4 regions of the Ancylobacter novellus DSM 506 genome follow, and region 3 is predicted to be linked to each of the others. Evidence: predicted binding sites of a transcription regulator. Region 3 holds the regulator's gene; each other region holds the start of a gene.

The links. The regulator PhoB, encoded in region 3, activates phosphate uptake and scavenging genes when phosphate is short. The targets are predictions, from matches to a motif close to TGTCATNNANCTGTCAT.
Region 1: SNOV_RS06455 (ArsJ-associated glyceraldehyde-3-phosphate dehydrogenase) is a predicted target of PhoB. The motif match lies at 1,789-1,805, and genes of this name have one in related genera.
Region 2: ppk2 (polyphosphate kinase 2) is a predicted target of PhoB. The motif match lies at 1,612-1,628, and genes of this name have one in related genera.
Region 4: SNOV_RS15285 (YdcH family protein) is a predicted target of PhoB. The motif match lies at 1,352-1,368, and genes of this name have one in related genera.

The regions. Positions count from the first base shown of each region.
Region 1 is NC_014217.1:1,340,261-1,343,534, reverse strand. Features, by position in the region: gene arsJ (organoarsenical effux MFS transporter ArsJ) at 1-672, opposite strand, end outside; gene SNOV_RS06455 (ArsJ-associated glyceraldehyde-3-phosphate dehydrogenase) at 675-1,718, opposite strand; gene SNOV_RS06450 (substrate-binding domain-containing protein) at 1,921-2,805, shown strand; gene SNOV_RS06445 (sensor histidine kinase) at 2,808-3,274, shown strand, end outside.
Region 2 is NC_014217.1:3,950,819-3,954,092, reverse strand. Features, by position in the region: gene SNOV_RS18615 (alpha/beta hydrolase family protein) at 1-381, opposite strand, end outside; gene SNOV_RS18610 (DUF3182 family protein) at 371-1,525, opposite strand; gene ppk2 (polyphosphate kinase 2) at 1,669-2,589, shown strand; gene SNOV_RS18600 (phosphoribosyltransferase) at 2,805-3,274, shown strand, end outside.
Region 3 is NC_014217.1:4,274,886-4,278,159, forward strand. Features, by position in the region: gene pstB (phosphate ABC transporter ATP-binding protein PstB) at 1-391, shown strand, start outside; gene phoU (phosphate signaling complex protein PhoU) at 417-1,130, shown strand; gene phoB (phosphate regulon transcriptional regulator PhoB) at 1,156-1,857, shown strand; gene SNOV_RS20135 (bifunctional transcriptional activator/DNA repair enzyme AdaA) at 2,104-3,183, opposite strand.
Region 4 is NC_014217.1:3,219,938-3,223,211, reverse strand. Features, by position in the region: gene SNOV_RS15290 (propionyl-CoA synthetase) at 1-952, opposite strand, end outside; gene SNOV_RS15285 (YdcH family protein) at 1,145-1,321, opposite strand; gene SNOV_RS15280 (YdcH family protein) at 1,536-1,742, shown strand; gene SNOV_RS15275 (peroxiredoxin) at 1,799-2,284, opposite strand; gene SNOV_RS15270 (protein-disulfide reductase DsbD domain-containing protein) at 2,420-3,256, opposite strand.

The sequences.
Region 1 (3,274 bases), 1.8 Mb from region 3:
GAGCAGGTTGATGCCCCGCGACCTGGCGAAGAGCTCCCGGGCGCTACGGCTGGCCTTGGCCCTGCCCATCATCGGCGGGAGCGAGAACACGATCCCGAGCAACACCAGGAACAACACACCCGCCATGAGCCACAGCGAATGGCGGAAACCGACCAGCTGGAGCAGCAATCCGCCGAGAAAGAAGCCGACGCCCTTCATCGCGTTCTTCGAGCCGGTGAACCAGGCCACCCATTTGAACAGGCGGCCGTCGCCGCCGCCCGTGGCCTGGGCTTCCGTGATCTTGATTGCGGACTTGGACGCGGTCTTGGTCAGGTCCTTGGCGACGCCACACACGCCCTGCGCGACAACGACCCATACGACCAGCAGGGCACTCCCCCATTCCGGGGAGACGGCCGAAAGCAGCAGGAAGCCGAAAATCTGCGTCGACAGCCCCACCATCAGCATGCGCGTGATGCCGAAGCGCGCCGCCAGCCACCCGCCGATGAAGTTCGCGCCGATGCCCGCGGCCTCGTACAGGAGGAACAGGAAGGCGAGCGTGAAGGGCGAATAGCCGAGCTGAAAGAAGGTGAACAGCACCAGCATGCGCAGGGCGCCGTCCGTGAGGGTGAAGCCCCAATAGGCAGCCGTCACGATCGCGTAGTTGCGCAGTCCACTCGCCGATGCTGCCGACATGATCAGATCCCGACTTTTTGCAGATGGCAGGCGAGATCGACCATGCGGCAGGCATAGCCCATCTCGTTGTCGTACCAGGCATAGACCTTGAGCAGGGTCTCGTCGGTCACCAGGGTGGAGAGGCCGTCCACCACCGAGGAACGAGTGTCGCGAGCGTAGTCGGCCGACACCAGCGGCCGCGGCTCGAAGCCGAGGATGCCCGCAAGCGGCCCTTCCGCCGCGGCGCGGAACAGCTCATTGACCTCTTCCGCCGTGGTCGGCCGCTGCATCTCGAACACCGCGTCGGTGAGCGAGGCGTTCAGCACGGGGGCACGAACCGCGTGGCCGTTCAGCTTGCCCTTCAATTCCGGATAGATCAGCGCGATCGCGGTAGCACTGCCGGTGGTCGTGGGCTGGAGCGAGAGCATGGCCGAGCGGGCACGGCGGAGGTCGCGGTGCGGCGCATCCACCACGACATTGGTGTTGGTCGGGTCATGGATGGTGGTGATCTGGCCGTGGCGGATGCCGATGGCCTCATGCACGACCTTGACCACGGGAGCGAGGCAATTGGTGGTGCACGAGGCCGCCGTGACGATCGGATGGGACGCCGGATCGTAAAGGTGCTCGTTGACGCCGACGACGACGTTCAGGACCGATGGGTCCTTGACCGGCGCGGCCACGATGACGCGCTTGGCGCCACGATCCAGGTGCCCCTGCAGGACGTCCGGGTTGAGGAACTTGCCGGTGCATTCCAGCACGATGTCGACGCCGAGGTCGCCCCAAGGAATCTCGGCCGGTGCACCGAGCGCGGAGAAGGAGATGCGCTTTCCCTCTATCGTGACCGCATCATCGCCGGTCGCGGCAATGTCGGCCCGCCAACGGCCCTGAACGCTATCGAACTCAAGCAAATGCGCGGTCGCCGCCGAGCCGCCCTTGATCTCGTTGAAGTGGACGACATCGAGCGTGTTGTCGGCACGCGGGTCGCTTCCCGGACGTTCGGCGGCTCCCATCGCTGCACGCAGCGCCAGGCGCCCGATCCGTCCCATGCCGCTAATGCCGACTCGCATGTCGCCCGCTCTCCTATCGGTTTGGTCTTCGCCCGATCTCAATGGGATGGGTGCGCCGTAACAGGCTTGAATGACAGTTAGGTGACGTCTTTTGCGGGCCCGGCTCCTGGGTGGTCGCCATCGTGATGATGGTCCGCATTTCCGTCCCAAAGGAAACAGGGTAACGTCTCTGGAAAAAGAAGAACTAAAAACGGGAAACGCCATGTTGGGGAGCGCCGATACGACGGTGAGCCGCCGCCTGTTTCTGAAACAGATCGCGGCCACGACCGCTTGCTTCATGGCTCCTGAAAGCTATTCGTCTGCGAACGTCGAAGAACTTCGCTTCGGGCTGACGCCTGTTTTCCTGACATCCGACTTAGAACTGCTCGGCCGACTTCAACTTTATTTATCTCGCGCGACTGGCTTCCCGGTGACGCTGCTCACGCGACGCACTTATCAGGAAATAGTAGCTCTCCTTATTTCGAGACAGATCGACGCGGCGTGGATCTGTGGCTATCCATACGTCATGCATGAGAGCGAGCTCCAGCTCGTTGCCATTCCGGAATGGCGGGGTCGGCCGCTCTATCAGTCCTATTTGATCGTCGACGCAGATCGTGACGGCGACGATCTCGGAGACTTGCGGGGCGACACCCACGCCTTTTCCGACCCGGACTCCAACTCCGGCTTCCTCGTTACCCGCGCCGCCTTGGCCGAGATGCGAGAAACTCCGGAAAGGTTTTTTGCCCGGACGTTCTTCACCTACGGGCACCGGAACGTTATCCGGGCCGTGGCCTCCGGGCTGGCCGCGTCCGGTTCCGTCGATGGCTATGTCTACGAGGTCGTGGCCGCGATGGAACCCGCGCTGGCGGCGCGCACGCGCGTGATGTGGCGCTCGGAATGGCTCGGCTTCCCCCCAATCGCCGCGCCTCGCAATCCGGTCGACCCGGCACGTCTCGCCCTGTTGTCGAAGGCGCTGCTGCACATGATGGAAGACGAGGACGGACGTGCCGTGCTCGCCATGTTGCGCCTTGATGGTTTCGTGAGCCGGGGACCGGAGCTGTTCGGCCCAATCGCCGCGAAGGCGGCACTCGTTGCATCGGCAGGCTAGCGATGATTGGCTGGCTCCATCCAACCAGCTGGCCGATAACCGTCAAGGTCCCGCTGGCCGTCGCCGCGCTGATGATCCTGGTCGGTGTCGTGCTCTCGGAACGAGTGCTGACGCATCTCGATGAATCCCAGCAACGGCACCTGCGCGACCTGGCACAAAGCTATCTCGACGGTCTCTCCTCGGCGGCGGCTCCCTCGATCCTCCGCGATGATGTCTGGGAAGTCTTCGACGCCATCGAACGGGCGCAAGCGCTGAACAAGAGCGTCAATCCGGCGGAGACCATCGTCGCGAATGCCGACGAGCGCGTGATTGCAGCCTCCGACCCGCGCCGGTTTCCTATCGGGTCCCCCGTGCCACGCGTGGTTCTTGACCAGACACACGCACAGCCCTTCTGGTTCGATATCGGCGGGGATCGCGCCTATGCCATGCGGACACTCGCCTATCCCGGCCGCGAGGTCGGCACGATCTT
Region 2 (3,274 bases), 320 kb from region 3:
CAGCGACAGCCAGCGCACCGGGCGGAACGAGGTGAGGATGGTGGCGAGATAGGCGCCGTAGCTGGAGCCGACGATGGCCATGGCCGACTTGTCGACCATGGGGTGGTTCGCCAGCGCGTCATAGGCGGCCACCGCGTCGTGCAGGTTCTGGCGCGGCGTCACCTGCATGCGCATCGCCTCGGTGGCGGCATGGCCGCGCAGGTCGAAGGTCAGGCAGACGCAGCCGAGCGTGGCGATCTCGCGAGCCCGCTTGAGGTCGCTCTGCTGGCTGCCGGTCCAGCCGTGAAGGAAGAGGATGCCGGGAACCCCGGTGCGGGGGACGGCGAAGGTGCCGTCTATGTGGTCGTCATCGACGCTGATGCAGATGGAATCACAATGCACGGTGCCGGGCCTCGATCCTCGCATATTTGGTCAGCGGCCCGACCTCGGGGTCGTCGCCGGTGAAATAGACGAAGCCGTCCGCCGGCGGCTCCGGGCGGTCGCCATAGACTTCGACGCAGGCGGCGCGGACGCTGGCGAGCGTCGGGTCCTCGGCGAGGGCTTCGAAGGCGGCGATCTCCGCGCCGCTGGCGCCGCCGATGCGCCAGGACTGCTCGAGCACGCCGGTCTTGCGCATGCCGGCGGCATCCTGGCCGCAGATGACGTCGTAATTGCGCCGCGAGGCGATCAGGCCGGGGAAGTGTAGGAGCGCCGCATTGTCATAGGCGAGGGCGCAGCGCACCGCCGCGTGCGTGTCCTCGTCGAGGGGCAGCGCCAGCAGCCGGTCGAGCTCGCCCGGCATGACGGTGAGCGTCGAGCCGCCATAGGCGGCGCGGCCGGAATTGTCGATGGTGGCGCTCTGGAAGCCGTAATAGGACAGTACCGTGTCGCCGATGCGCACCCGGCCGATGCTGTAGACGACGTTCTCCGTGAGGTCCTGCTCCAGCACCAGCCCGCAGCGATCGAGCCGCTCCTGGTCGAGGCGGTCGAGCGCGGCGTCGAGCGCGTCGACGTCTGCGACCGCGTCCTGCTGGAGACCTCCATCGGCCCAGGCGGGCTTCAGCCGCACCGGCCCGGCCTCGATGAGCCGGCGGCCGGCCGCGTGCGCGCTTCTCAAGTCGAAGGCGGAGAAGCCGTCCAGCACGACGTGGCGCACGGCGCTCGCGAAGCCGGGCGAATAGCCGGCCGGCGCGTGCGCTTGCCTGCCGACCAGCCCATGGGTGATCGCCTTGCCGGCCTGCACCGTATAGGGCACCAGCCCGCCGAACAGGTCGAATTCGCTCTCTATGCCGAAGAGGGCCGCCTCCTCGCCGCCGATCAGCGTGGCCGTCGGCACGGCGTAATAGCGGGCGCCGGGGATCGGCGCCTCGTGGATGCCGAGGAACAGGCTGCCGCGCAGCCGGGCGATGCGCTCGGCCAGCGCGGCGGTGGTGCGCAGCCTGTGCCCGGCCGGGTCGCCGCCCTGCGGCAGCAGCACGACGGGGGCGGGCATCGCCGCGGCCGCGCCGGGAATTCCCGTCTCGTTCGCCGATAGGCGGTTCGGCATGCGACGCTCCCTGGCTGATCTTCTCGGCAGGCTAACCGTCCGGGCGGGCGGGGAGTTCCCCTATGGAGGGCGCCGGCATCCGCCGCTGTCACCAAAGCGCAATATGCTTCGCCTTACCTCGCAGCATCGCAGGAGGCTGGAAGATGACGAAACCCCAAGACGACACCGAAACCCGCGGTTGGCTGGACATCGAGCTCGAAGACGACATGGACGAGGAGCTCGAGCAGGAGGTCGACGACGCGCGCGTGCCGCCCGAGCTGCGCGCGCTGCTCGCCGAGCGCACCAAGAGCACCATCGACCGCCACACTTATTTCAACGAGCTGCTGCGCCTGCAGGGCGAATTGGTGAAGCTGCAGGACTGGGTGCGCTACAAGGGGCTGAAGCTCGTCGTCCTGTTCGAGGGCCGCGACAGCGCCGGCAAGGGCGGCGCCATCAAGCGCATCGCCCAGCGGGTCAACCCGCGCACCTGCCGGGTGGTGGCGCTGCCCGCGCCTTCCGACCGCGAGAAGACCCAGTGGTACTTCCAGTGCTACGTGCCGCATCTGCCGGCCGCCGGCGAGATCGTGCTGTTCGACCGCTCCTGGTACAACCGCGCCGGCGTCGAGCGGGTGATGGGCTTCGCGAACGAGGGGCAGGTCGAGGACTTCTTCCGCGACGTGCCGGAATTCGAGCGCATGCTGGTGCGCTCCGGCGTCGTGCTGGTGAAGTACTGGTTCTCCATCACCGACGAGGAGCAGCAGCTGCGCTTCCTCATGCGCATCTTCGACCCGATCAAGCAGTGGAAGCTCTCGCCCATGGACCTGCAGTCCCGCGTGCGCTGGGAGCAGTACACCAAGGCCAAGGAAGAGATGTTCGAGCGCACCAGCATTCCCGAGGCGCCCTGGCACATCGTGGAAGGCAACGACAAGAAGCGGGCGCGGCTGAACCTGATCTCGCATTTGCTGTCGGTCATCCCCTATGAGGAGGTGCCGCACGAGGAGATCACGCTGCCGGAGCGCGTGTTCGACCCCAATTACGAGCGCCGCACCTTGCCGGCCGAGCTCTACGTACCCCAGCGTTACTAACGGCAGCGCTATCGACTTTTGCGGGAGCGGTTTGGTCGTTCCCGCGCCCCCTAAGATAAGCCGGCAAATCAATTCGCCGCCGGCGTCATCGGAAAGCCTGACGCGGCCTGGAGGCGGCCCGGCCTTTGACACGGCTCGATGCCCCGACCGGCGCATATGCTAAGCATATAAATTGGAAGCGGCTTCGGCGGCGAACGCCAGCGCGGGGTAGACCCATGGTCTTCGCGGATCGGACGGAGGCCGGCCGCCGGCTGGCGGCGGCGCTCGAAAAATATGAGCCCTCCCATCCCGTCGTGCTGGCGCTGCCGCGCGGCGGCGTCCCGGTGGCGGCCGAGATCGCGCAGGCGCTCGGCGCGCCGCTCGATCTCCTGCTCGTGCGCAAGATCGGCCTGCCCTGGCAGCCCGAGCTCGCCATCGGCGCGGCGGTGGACGGCGCCGACCCGCTCATCGTGCGCAACGAGGCGATCATCGCCCATTCCGGGGTAAGCGAGGCCGAATTCCAGCGGGCGTGCCGCGAGGAGATGGCGGAGATCGAGCGCCGCAAGGCCCGCTATCTGCGCGGACGCGCCCGCGCGCCGCTGGCCGGGCGGGTGGTGATCGTCGTCGATGACGGCATCGCCACCGGCGCCACCATGAAGGCCGCCCTGCGGGCGATCCGCCAGCGCGGCCCTTCGAAGCTGGTGCT
Region 3 (3,274 bases):
GCGCGTCGAGTGGTGCCTGCGCAAGGCCGCCATCTGGGAAGAGACCAAGGACCGCCTGCACACCTCGGCGCTCGGCATGTCCGGCGGCCAGCAGCAGCGCCTGTGCATCGCCCGCACCATCGCGGTGCGCCCGGAAGTGATCCTGCTCGACGAGCCGACCTCGGCGCTCGACCCGATCTCGACCTCGAAGATCGAGGACCTGATCGACGAGCTGAAGCAGGAATTCACCATCGTCATCGTGACCCACAACATGCAGCAAGCGGCCCGCTGCGCCGACATCACCTCCTTCTTCTATCTCGGGGAGCTGATCGAGGCGGGTCCCTCCAACGAGATCTTCACCAATCCCCGCGAAGCCCGCACCCGCGACTACATCACCGGCCGCTTCGGCTGAGCCGGCGACGAGAGAGGCCAGACCCATGACCGAACATATCGTCTCGTCGTTCGACACCGACCTCAAGGAAATCGGCCGCCGCGTGGTCGAGATGGGCGGGCAGTCCGAGCGTCTCGTCGCCGACTCCGTCCAGGCGCTGGTCAAGCGCGACGCCGAGCTGGCCCAGAAGGTGATCGTGCTCGACGGCCCGATCGACCTGCTGCAGCGGGAGATCGAGGAGAAGGCGGTGCTCACCATCGCCCGCCGCCAGCCGCTCGCCGGCGACCTGCGCGAGATCGTCGCCGCCATGCGCATCGCCAACGACCTCGAGCGCATCGGCGACCTCGCCAAGAACACCGCCAAGCGCGTGCTGGCGCTGACCGGCGAGTTCCACCCGCAGAAGCTGGTGCGCGGCGTCGAGCACATGTCGGGCATCGTGCTCGAGCAGCTGAAGATGGTACTGGATTCCTATGCCAGCCGCGACGAGGCCAAGGCGCTGGAAGTCTGGCAGCGCGACGGCGAGGTCGACGTGCTCTACACCTCGCTGTTCCGCGAGCTCCTCACCTACATGATGGAGGACCCGCGCAACATCTCGCTGTGCACGCATCTCCTGTTCTGCGCCAAGAACATCGAGCGCATCGGCGACCATGCCACCAACATCGCCGAGACCGTGCACTATCTCGTCACCGGGCAGCTCCTCACCGAGGAACGGCCCAAGCAGGACACCAGCAGCCTGACCAGCGTGGCGTTCCTGGCCTGAGCCGCGAACGAGCGGGAACGCGACGATGCCGACCAACATTCTGATCGTGGAGGATGAGGAGCCCCTCACCCTCCTCCTGCGCTACAACCTCGAATCCGAAGGCTATGCGGTCGACAGCGTCGGCCGCGGCGACGAGGCGGAGACCCGGCTGCGCGAGAGCGTGCCGGACCTCCTGATCCTCGACTGGATGCTGCCCGGCCTCTCCGGCATCGAATTGTGCCGGCGGCTGCGGGCCCGGCCCGAGACCGAGCGCATGCCGATCCTCATGCTCACCGCCCGCGGCGAGGAGACCGAGCGCGTGCGCGGCCTCGCCACCGGCGCCGACGACTATGTGGTGAAGCCCTTCTCGGTGCCCGAACTGGTGGCGCGGGTGCGCGCGCTGCTGCGCCGGGCCAAGCCCGAGCACATCTCGACGCTGCTGCGCGCCGGCGACATCGAGCTCGACCGCGAGACCAAGCGGGTGCACCGCGCCGGGCGCGAACTGCATCTCGGGCCGACCGAATTCCGGCTCTTGGAATTCCTCATGCAGTCGCCGGGCCGGGTCTATTCGCGCGAGCAACTGCTCGACGGCGTGTGGGGCCAGGACGTCTATATCGACGAGCGCACGGTCGACGTGCATGTCGGCCGCCTGCGCAAGGCGCTCAACCGCCCGCGCCAGCCCGACCCGATCCGCACCGTGCGCGGCTCCGGCTACTCGTTCAACGAGATGTTCGCCCGCGCGCATTGAGGGGCGCTCCGCCCTCCCTGCGACAGTGTATGGGCCGCCATACCCTAGCGCGCCGTCATGCCCGGCCTTGTGCCGGGCATCCACGCCTTGGGACCGGGTGCAGGCGGAAAGACGTGGATGGCCGGATCAAGTCCGGCCATGACGTCGCGTTGGCGAAGCCGCCTCCGGCCGGGATGACGACTAACCCCACCCTCATCCCCGGGCTTGACCCGGGGATGAGGGAAAGTGGAAGGGTTCGGCGCAGGATCAGCCCGCCGCCGCCACCCCGCCCCCGTTCTCCCGATATTGCTGCTCGATCTCCAGCAGCCGCTGCTTGCGCCAGAGGCCGCCGCCATAGCCGGTGAGCGCGCCGTCGGCGCCGATGACGCGGTGGCAGGGGATGATCAGGGCGAGCTGGTTGGCGCCGTTGGCCCGCGCCACCGCCCTGACCGCCGAGGGCTGGCCGATGCGCCGGGCGATCTCGCCATAGGAGCGGGTGTCGCCCGCCGGTATCTGCTGCAATTCGGCCCAGACCGCGCGGGTGAAGGCGCTGCCGTCGAGCGCCAGCGGCGTGCGGAACTGAGCTGATTTGCCGGCAAAGAAATCCGCCAGCTCGGCGCGTATCTGCTCGGTCGGGGCGTAGCTGCCGATGCCGAGATCGCCCTTGGCGCGCGCCCGCAGCCGCGCGACCTCGGTGGGCAACGCCTTGCGCTCGACGAATTCCAGCAGATGCAGATGCGAGGCACTGCTGATCGCGATCATGTCGCCGAGCGGCGTGCCGATCCAGTCCGCCAGCAGCATGCCCTTGGTGGAAAGCTCGCCCGGCGCGCAGCCGATCACCCGCGCGAAGGCCGCCCGGAAGGCGCTTGCCGACTGGAATCCGGCATCCTGCTGCGCGGCGATCACCGTGCCGCCCTCCGACAGCGTCTCGAAGCCTTCGCGCAGCCGCCGGTGCCGCGCCATCTCCAGGAAGGTCATGCCGTATTGTCGCTTGAAGGCGCGGCGCACGGTGGAGAGGTCGAGCCCCATGCGGGCGATGTCGTCCTCGCCCCAGCGATAATGCGGGCGGGCATCGAGCGCCGCCAGCAGCCGGCCGATCGTCGGGTCGGCGCTGGCCGCCGGCTGCAAGGGATGGCAGCGCTTGCAGGGCCGGAAGCCCGCCTCGATGCAGGCGCCGATGGTGGCGTGGAAGGTGCAGTTCGCGGCGAGCGGTTTCCTCGCCGGGCAGGTCAGCCGGCAGAACACGCCGGTCGAGGCGACGCAGACATAGGCGCGCCCCTCATAGGCCTCGTCGCGGTCGAGCAGGGCCTGGTAGAGCGTGGAGTGATCGGGCAGGTCGAAGAACATGCCCGGAAACTATCACGCCCACCCGGCGCCGCCGCCGCAAATCGGGCGGTTATTGTTTTGCGCGGGACGGCTATCGGCGTTCGGAGGCCCG
Region 4 (3,274 bases), 1.1 Mb from region 3:
CCGGCTTGCCCTCATAGAGCACGGTGGTGCAGCCGGTCAGGAGCGGCGCGTAGATGATGTAGGAATGGCCGACCACCCATCCGATGTCGGAGGCGGACCAGTATACCTCGCCCGGCTCGACGCCGTAGAGCCCTTCCATCGACCAGCGCAGCGCCACCATGTAGCCGCCGGTGTCGCGCACCACGCCCTTGGGCTTACCGGTCGTGCCGGAGGTATAGAGGATGTAGAGCGGGTCGGTGTCCTCGACCGGTGTGCAGTCGGCGACGGTTCCGGTGGCGAGGGCCTCTTCCCGCGCGCGTCCCCAGTCGATGTCGCGGCCGGGCACGAGCTTGGCCTCGGCCTGCGGGCGCTGGAAGATCAGGCAGGTCTGCGGCTTGTGCTTCGCCATGGTCAGCGCCAGGTCGAGCAGCGGCTTGTATTGGACGATGCGGCTCGGCTCGATGCCGCAGGAGGCGGAGAGCACGACCTTGGGCTCGGCGTCGTCGATGCGGCTCGCCAGCTCCGCCGCCGCGAAGCCGCCGAACACCACCGAATGGATAGCGCCGATGCGCGCGCAGGCGAGCATGGCGAACACCGCTTCCGGGATCATAGGCATGTAGATTACGACGCGGTCGCCCTTCTCCACGCCGAGACTGCGCAACATGCCGGCGAGCGTCGCCACCTCGGTTTGCAGCTCGGCATAGGTGACGGTGCGCTTCGCGCCGGCCACCGGGCTGTCGTAGTAGATCGCCGGCTGCGGGCCGCGGCCGGCGGCGACATGGCGGTCGACGGCGTTGTGGCAGACATTGGTGACGCCGCCGGGGAACCAGCGGCCATAGACGCCGAGAGCGGGATCAAAGGCCCGGGCCGGCGGCTCGAACCAGTCGATGGCGCGGGCGGCTTCCAGCCAGAAGCCTTCCGGGTCGCGGATCGAACGCGCATGGATGGCAGGATAGCGGCTCTCGGCGGTCATCTCGGCGTCCCCTCGCGAAATCTTTCTTGTTGTGCGGAGATTCCGGCGGCGGTGCCTCGATTGCAAGAACGCTGAAATGCTTACGTCCTTCGTCGGGAGGCCCTGAAAGCACAAACCGCCGGCGTGGAAGCCGGCGGCCGAGTGTCGTCCCCGAATTGTGCTGGACGGCGAGGGCCGCAACCCCCGCCGGGCCTAGTGGAGCGTTGCTCCCTTAAGCCGGGCGATCTCGTCCTTCAAGTGAAGCTTGCGTCGCTTGAGGTCCGCGATACGCGAGTCGTTAGCGGCAGGTCGGGCGACCTCTTCCCGCAGTTCCTTCTCCAATGCCTGGTGGCGTCGTTCCAACTCCGCAACATGCGCCTGCATGGACATGGACAGCATCTCCCTGTCTTCCGGAATGAACGTCATCAGTCTGTCACGGGCTGGCTGGTCTGTCGACGAATCGATGCGCTGCGACGCAATAAGGTAGCCTGCGGTGGAGGCAGTTCCGGCGGCGGTTGCAGCGGGGCGCGCGGGCGGCGATACTGGGCCTCCGCCCCGCGATCGCCGGGGGCGAATCGGGTTTCGGGTCGAGCGTTTGACACAGATGATGGCGGATGAGGAACGCGAGCTCCGGGCTCTCCTCGAGCGCTTGCGGCAGGAACATCGCGATCTCGACGTGGCGATCGAAGCGCTGCAGGAAATGCCCGGCAGCGACCAGCTGCAACTGGCGCGCTTCAAGAAGCGCAAGCTGATGCTGAAGGACCGCATCGGCTTCATCGAAGACCAGATTTGCCCCGACATTATTGCTTGAAAACGCAAATGGCCGGGACGAGCCCGGCCATGACGTCTTCTCGGATCGAGCTTCGCTCAGAACTGCGTGAGCAGCACGTCGGCGTTGGTCTTGTCGGCCTTGCTCGGCACGTCCTCGACGTTGAGGATCAGCACCTCGCCGTCGTCGACCAGCATGGAATAGCGCTTGGAGCGGGTGCCGAGGCCGGCCGCCGAGGCGTCGAAATCCATGCCGATCGCCTTGGCGAAATCGGCGTTGCCGTCGGACAGGAACAGGATCTTGCCCTCGGCGTTCGACGCCTTCTCCCAGGCCGCCAGCACGAAGGGATCGTTCACCGCGGTCACCGCGATCACGCTCACGCCCTTGGCGAAGAGCTCATCGGCGCGGGCGATGAAGCTCGGCAGATGGTTCTTGTGGCAGGTGGGCGTGAAGGCGCCCGGCACGGCGAACAGGACGACCTTCTTGTTCTTGAAGATCTCCTCGGAGGACTTCGGCACCGGGCCGTCCGCGGTGGCGACGCGGAAGGTGGCGCTCGGCAGCTGGTCGCCGACCTTGATCGTCATGGAATGCTTCCTTTCATGCGCTGGACGGGGCATTGGGACGGTCCCGCCGCGGCGACGCGCGCGGATGCGCCCGCCCCGACCGGCGGGCCCGATCGCGAGGTAGCATAGCCATTTCCCGCGTGCCGGGAAGCGTCTTCAGTGCGTGGAAAGAGGGGCGTCCACCTCGACGGCGCGGTTGCCGTCGACCAGGGTGAAGCGCAGCTTGGTCGCCGCGATGTCGGCGCCCTTCGGCACCCCGTCGACCGGCAGCACGAAGACCGTGCGCCCGTCCGGCCCGGCCTCGCGGCTCGGCAGCGGCAGCGCCCAATCCTCGTTCGGCCCCTCGACGAAGAGGTCGGCCTTCTCGCCATTGGCCACCTGCGCCTCGATGCGGATGGAGTCGCCCTCCAGCACCGCCTTCTCGATGGCTGGTGCGCCCGGCGCGCCGATTTCGGTGTTGCGCGGGATGCTGGCGAGCGCCGCGGCGAGCGGGGCGGGGGAGGAACCGGCGCCCTCGGCCGGCACGTCGAGGCCGAGCGAGGCGGTGGCCGGCTGGCAGATCTTCTCGCACACGGCGAAGTCGAGGTTGAGCCTGAGCGCGACCGGCTTGCCGGCCTCCTTCGGCGTGACGCGGAAGGGTATCACCACGTCCTTCTTGTAGCCGATGGAGAAGGAGCCGCCATCGTCGAAGCGCACCGGCGCCGGCCAAAGGACGTCGACCGCGCCGACATTCTGCGAGCCCGACCAGTCGAAGCGCGGCGGCACGCCGCTGTCGCCCGGGTAGCGCCAATAGGTCTTCCAGCCGGGGGTGAGGCGGATCTCGATGCCGCCGGTGACCGTGCCGGCATCCGCCTCGCCGGCGAGCAGGCGTACTGCCGTGCCGCTCGGCGCTGACCAGCCGGACATCATCTCGGCACGCGCTCCCCCCACACCGAGGAGAGGCGTGGCGAGGGCGCAGAAGGTGACAAAGCGCAAGCCAGAAACCATGGCCATGGCGATAGCCTTTCCCCG